Regions from separate parts of the Streptomyces sp. NPDC057697 genome, predicted to be linked through region 2. Evidence: riboswitches for the same ligand, from Rfam matches in the RefSeq annotation. Region 2 holds a riboswitch; the other holds the start of a gene.

Region 1 (3,124 bases), on a different contig from region 2:
GATCTCGTCGGCGACGAACTGCGCCTCGTCGTGCTCGGTGTCGGCGACGTAGCCGGTGATCCGGGCGCCCGTTCCGGCGTTGGTCCAGAGGTTCTTGGGGCGGCGGCTCTCATTGCGTTCGATGACCGCGTTGGCGGCGGACAGGATCGTCTGCGTGGAGCGGTAGTTCTGCTCCAGGAGGATCGTCGTCGCGTTCGGGTAGTCCTCCTCGAACTGGAGGATGTTGCGGATGGTCGCGCCGCGGAAGGCGTAGATCGACTGGTCCGCGTCACCGACCACGCACAGCTCGGCCGGGGCGTCGTCCTCGCCTGCCGGGCCGACCAGCTCGCGCACCAGGGTGTACTGGGCGTGGTTGGTGTCCTGGTACTCGTCGACCAGGACGTGCCGGAAGCGGCGGCGGTAGTGCTCGGCGACGTCCGGGAACGCCTGGAGCAGGTGGACCGTCGTCATGATGATGTCGTCGAAGTCCAGCGCGTTGGCCTCGCGGAGCCGGGACTGGTACATCGCGTAGGCCTGGGCGAGGGTCTTCTCGAAGCCGTCCGCAGCCTGGCCCGCGAAGGTCTCCTCGTCGATCAGCTCGTTCTTCAGGTTGGAGACCTTGGCCGTGAACGACTTCGGCGGGAAGCGCTTCGGGTCGAGGTCGAGATCGCGGCAGACCAGGGCCATCAGCCGCTTGGAGTCGGCGGCGTCGTAGATGGAGAACGAGGAGGTGAAGCCGAGCCGCTTCGACTCGCGACGCAGGATGCGCACGCACGCGCTGTGGAAGGTCATGACCCACATGGCGTTGGCGCGCGGTCCGACGAGCTGCTCGACGCGCTCCTTCATCTCGCCCGCGGCCTTGTTGGTGAAGGTGATCGCCAGGATCTGGCCGGGGTGCACCCCGCGTTCCGCGAGGAGGTGGGCGATCCGGTGGGTCAGCACCCGGGTCTTGCCGGACCCGGCCCCGGCGACGATGAGCAGCGGGGAGCCCGCGTGGACGACGGCGGCGCGCTGCTCGGTGTTCAGCCCGTCGAGAAGCGCCGCGGGGTCGATGACGGGGCGGTGCGCGCCGTCGCGGTAGTAGGCGTCCCGGGGCGGCGGGGGCCCGTCGAACACGCCCGCGAAGAGGTCCTCCGGCACCGCTTCGGGTGCGGAGTCCTCGGGGGGCGGCGGGGGCTCTTCCTCCGAGTGCTGGAGGCCGGCCAGGAAGCTGTCGTCAAAGAGGCTGCTCATCGCTTGTCGAGTCTAGGCCCTGTCTTCACACTGCCGTCTGCCGTTCGAAGACAGGGCCCAGGCCGCCGCACCGACACCCGGGGGCCGCATGACCAACCGCACACGGCCGGGGCACACAGAGAGAGCGCACGCCCACTCCCCGTGAGGGAATCCGGCCGTCGGCGCCCCTCCTCTGCAAGGTCACGAAAATGTATCGGGCATATCGAACATCAACCTTCACAGCAGCGCCACGGGTTGGCTAGCGTGCTCGGCCGGGCGGCCCGTACCCCCTTGAGGCGAACCACGCCGAGCGGGCGCCCCCGCCGAATCCGGCCTGCCCGCACGGGAGTCCGGAACCGGGGACCCAGACGCAGTACCGGGGTGAATCGGTCCTTGTCCCCCACTCGGACCGTAGGGCAGCCTTCCGATCCGCCCGAACCCGACAGCTAACCCGGTAGGCGGTCCACGGAAGGAGATGCCGTCGTGGCATCGCATCGCAAACCGCGCCCCCGGGTGCGCACCACCGGACCAGCCGTCGGGCTCACCACTGCGGCGCTGGCCTCCGTGACCCTGCTCTCCACGCAGAGCGCCGTGGCCGCGCCCGGCCCGAAGCCGAGCGTCGAGGACGTACAGAAGAAGGTCGACGCCCTCTACCGGCAGGCGGGCACCGCGACCCAGCAGTACAACCAGGCGAAGGAGGCCGCCACCGCCCAGCGCGCCAAGGTCGACGCCCTGCTGGACGATGTCGCCCGGCGTGCCGACAAGCTCAACGACGCGCGCAGGGAGCTGGGCACCTACGCGGCCGCGCAGTACCGCAGCGGCTCCCTCACGCCGAGCGCCACGTTCTTCCTGGCCGACGACCCGCAGTCGTACTTCGACCAGAGCCAGCTGATGGACCGGATGACCAGCCGGCAGCAGAAGGCGGTCACGGATTTCCGCACCGAGCAGGCGAAGGCCGCCAAGAAGCGCTCCGAGGCGGTGCGGAGCCTGGAGACGCTGACGACGACGCAGGCGGCGCTGCGCACCAGCAAGCAGGACGTGCGGAAGAAGCTGGGCGAGGCGCGCACGCTGCTGTCGAAGCTGACCGCCGAGGAGAAGGCGCGGCTCGCGGAGATCGAACGGAAGAAGGAGGCGGAGGCCCGGCGCAAGGCGCGGGAGCTGGCCGAGCGGCAGGCCGCCGCGAAGGCCGAGGCGGACCACAAGGCCGAGGAGGACGCGAAGGGGTCGGGCGGCGGTACGGGGACGGGCACCGGGACCGGCTCGGGCAGCGCCGCCACCACCAAGGCCGGACAGGTCCTCGCGTTCGCCAGGGCCCAGCTCGGAAAGCCGTACGTATGGGGCGCGACGGGCCCGGCGTCCTACGACTGCTCCGGGCTGACCCAGGCCGCGTGGAAGTCCGCCGGGGTGGACATACCCCGGACCACCTGGGACCAGGTCAAGACCGGCACCCGGGTCGCCACGGCGGACCTGCGGCCGGGAGACCTCGTCTTCTTCTACGACGACATCAGTCACGTCGGCATCTACAAGGGCGACGGGATGATGATCCACGCACCGAAGCCCGGGGCGAACGTCCGCGAGGAGTCGATCTACTACATGCCGATCTACGGCAGCGTGCGCCCGGCGTAGCGGCCCCGACGCGTCGCGCCGCCCGGGTGCCGGGGGCGGCGCGGCGCGGGCGGGATCAGGTCCAGAGCGTGGCGATGAAGATGTTGAGGACCGTCAGCCCGCCGACCGCCGCGAAGGCGCCCTTGTCGGCCTTCTCGTCGTCCCGCTTGACGTAGACGAGCGCGAGGACGACGACCAGGACCAGCAGCTTGACGCCGATCTTGATGTTGTTCACATGGTTGCCGTCGGCCTCGTTCAGCCCGACCAGCGCGACACCGGTGACCAGCATGGTCAGCGCGCCGTGCAGCATCGCCGGGACGAACCGGGC
Region 2 (3,124 bases):
TCTCCCCGCCCGACAACTGGCCTACGGTGCGGTCCAGTTCGATCCCGCCGAGGCCGAGCGAGCCCAGCGTCGCCAGGGCCCGCTCCTCGACGTCCCATTCGTCGCCGATCGTCTCGAAGTGCCTCTCGTCGACCTCGCCCGACTCGACGGCGCGCAGTGCGTCGCGCCGCTCGGCGATACCGAGGGCCCGGTCCACCCGCAGTGTGGTGTCGAGGGTGACGTTCTGCGGCAGGTGGGCGAGGCTGCCGCCGACGGTCACCGAACCCTGGGAGGGGCGCAGCCGGCCGGCGAGCAGCCGCAGCAGGGTGGACTTGCCGGCGCCGTTGCTGCCGACGAGGCCGACCCGGCCCCGGCCGATGGAGAGGGAGAGCTCGTCGAAGACGGCCGTGCCGTCCGGCCAGTGGAAGGACAGCGCCGAGCAGGTGAGGGAAGCGCCGGGGGTGGTGGGTGTCGCCATGTTGTTCCTCGCAGTCGCAAACGAAATGAAGGGGGATTCGTATGCGAGCACCACGCGGCGACCGGACGGCGGAGAGGGGTGTGGCGGCCCTGAAGATCGGGGACGGCTCATGCACCGAGGTCGCATCCACGCGGGGTCACGGGCAGCACGGAAGGCTGCGTCGGCGTGACGGGCGTACGGGCTGAGCCGTACGGCGCGATGTTCGCGGACCTCAGATGCGCAACGTCCACCTCGATCGGAGACAACAGGACCCGGTAACGATAGCTGCGGGGTGGGGCGATGGCAATGCCTCCCGGCCGAGAGCCGCGGACGGACGCGGAGGGGTCGCACCGCGAGACCTTATGCCCGTTATGCACATTTGGAGCCGATTAGCCTTTTGTTTATTTAAAAGTGATTTGAGTGAATCACGGCTTTTGATGGGATGCGGGAAGCGCCATGCGCGGGCCTGTGGTGCGAGTCACGTCCGAGCTCCCGGAGGCCGCCGGCGACCCCCGGTCCCCTTTCCGTGCAAGGGGCGGGAATGGCCCGGTGTGAGCTGGGTTACCGCTGTTCCCTCCATTCGATCTTGTAAGTGAATTGCATTCGGAAATTGGGGTCTTGTCCCTTTCGGCTTTTCTCGCCTACGGTCTCCGTCAATCCGGACGGAACGCCGAATCCTGCCGCCGCCCCGGACATCCCACCCATTCGTGCAAGGCAGGAGCGGGGAACCCAAGCAGGCCGCCGGTCCGGTGTCCGGAACGGCTCGGGGTGAAGTCGCACTCCATGTGCGGCCGGGCAGCTCCAGCCCGAACCCGACAGCTCACCTCGCAGGCGACGGAGAGGAATCCACCATGCCCGCAACGGGTACGTACCGTCGTCGTCGCACCCCCTCCTCGCTGACCCGGGGCTTCATCGCCGCGGGCACGGGGGCGGCCGTCCTCATGCTTCCGCTGATCGGTGCCCACGCCGCCGCGGCGGCGCCGACGCAGACCGTCGCCGCAGCCGCACCGGCCGCCGCGTACACGAACGACCTGGACGGCTGGATCAAGGAGTCGCTGGCCGTCATGGCCGAGCACGGCATCCCCGGCAGCTACGACGGCATCCACCGCAACGTCATGCGCGAGTCCTCCGGCAACCCGCGCGCCATCAACAACTGGGACTCGAACGCCGTCGCCGGCACGCCGTCCAAGGGGCTGCTCCAGATCATCGACCCCACCTTCCGGGCCTACCACGTGCCCGGCACGGCGATGGACAGCTACGACCCCGTCGCCAACATCACGGCGGCCTGCAACTACGCGGCCGACAAGTACGGCTCCATCGACAACGTCAACGGGGCCTACTGACGCACAGAACGGCCCCCGGACCGGCCGGTTCCCGCGATCAGCCCGGTCGCGGGGGCGTCCAGTCGGCGTGGCGCAGGATCGTGCGGACGGTGACGCGGGACGGTGCGATCCGCAGCGCCGCGTCGCGCAGCGCGACGGCCGCGGGATGCGACAGCCGGTGCCCCATCCGGCCGGCCAGGCGCGCGGCCCGGACGACCGACTGGCTGCGGGGGCGGCGCTCGGCGTCGTAACGTCCGAGCGCCGCGTCGACCGTGGGCGCGGTGGAGAGCGCGGCGGCCGGTGTCGCCGCGTCCTCCAGTGCCTGGCAGGCTCCCTGGCCGAGGTTCGGGGTCATGGCATGGGCGGCGTCGCCGAGCAGGGCGATCCGGCCCACCGCGTAGGACGGCAGCGGTACGGCCAACTCGTCGATGTCGTGGTGCAGGACGGCCTCGGGACGGGTCGCCGCCGGCAGGGCGGGAATGGGATCGTGCCGGCCGCCGAACCGGCGGTGGACCTCGGCGAGCGGATCCGGGTGGCTGCGGACGGCCGGTGAGCAGGCGGGGGCGGTGTCCGACGCGGACCGGCTGACGGACGGTCTCGCCGTCTTCGTCGCACGGCGGCTGACGGGGGAGGGGCGCCGGAGGTCGCTCGCCCGCTACGCCTGCGCCGTCGAGAGCGTGCACCACCCGGAGCTGCGGGAGATCCTCGTGCCGCGCGGGAACGCGGCCCGCGAGGCCGTACGGGCCTTCCTGGACGCGCAGGGGGCGGCCGACGCCGGGAACCGCACGCTCACCCTCCTGGCCTGCGTGGACGGGCTGGTCTTCGACCGGCTGGTGGGCGGCGGGGACGTCCCGCGGGACGAGATCGCGGGGCTGGTCGCCGCGGCGCTCCGCGACGCGTGACCGCCGCCGCTCCGCCGCCGCTCCGCCGCCGCCCCGACGTCACTCCGGCGCGGACGCCGACGCCTGTCCCGGACGGGTGCGGGGCGGCGCGGGTACGGTGGCGGCCTGCCCGGCCCGTACCGCCTGCACCGCCGCGTCGTGCAGACGGCGGCTGTCCTCCTCGGAACGGCACGGCACGGGACTGCCCGACATGGTGAACCAGTCGATCGCGCCCGTGTACTGCACCGTGACCTGGGCCGTGTCCTCCGCCCAGGTCGTGTGGACGGTCAGGTCCCCGGACAGGACACCGACCTCCTCCGTGAGCACGCCGCCGTGCCCGGAGAACACACCGCAAGTCGTCCAAGACGCCCAAGCCATGACTCCAGGCTGGCACCAACCCCGTGGATGCGCTACCCACGGGGTTGGTGCCCTGCCGCGCCCGCGCACGCCCCCGTGCGGCAAGGGCGGCGCTCCGGGCTCCCGGA

What was found. Region 2 has a riboswitch for cyclic di-AMP ahead of ACFVFH_RS23810 (transglycosylase SLT domain-containing protein). Riboswitches for the same ligand answer to the same signal wherever they lie in the genome.
Region 1: linked by a shared signal. The riboswitch ahead of ACFVFH_RS06235 (NlpC/P60 family protein) and the one ahead of ACFVFH_RS23810 (transglycosylase SLT domain-containing protein) in region 2 are both predicted to bind cyclic di-AMP.

Annotation. Positions count from the first base shown of each region.
Region 1 covers NZ_JBHVJA010000002.1:235,975-239,098, reverse strand. The annotation lists gene pcrA (DNA helicase PcrA) at 1-1,212, opposite strand, end outside; cyclic di-AMP (ydaO/yuaA leader) riboswitch at 1,503-1,668, shown strand; gene ACFVFH_RS06235 (NlpC/P60 family protein) at 1,675-2,817, shown strand; gene ACFVFH_RS06230 (hypothetical protein) at 2,873-3,124, opposite strand, start outside.
Region 2 covers NZ_JBHVJA010000009.1:303,475-306,598, forward strand. The annotation lists gene ACFVFH_RS23805 (ABC-F family ATP-binding cassette domain-containing protein) at 1-457, opposite strand, end outside; cyclic di-AMP (ydaO/yuaA leader) riboswitch at 1,125-1,283, shown strand; gene ACFVFH_RS23810 (transglycosylase SLT domain-containing protein) at 1,288-1,779, shown strand; partial or broken gene ACFVFH_RS23815 (FAD-dependent monooxygenase) at 1,817-2,290, opposite strand; partial or broken gene ACFVFH_RS23820 (TetR family transcriptional regulator C-terminal domain-containing protein) at 2,295-2,660, shown strand; gene ACFVFH_RS23825 (hypothetical protein) at 2,700-3,017, opposite strand.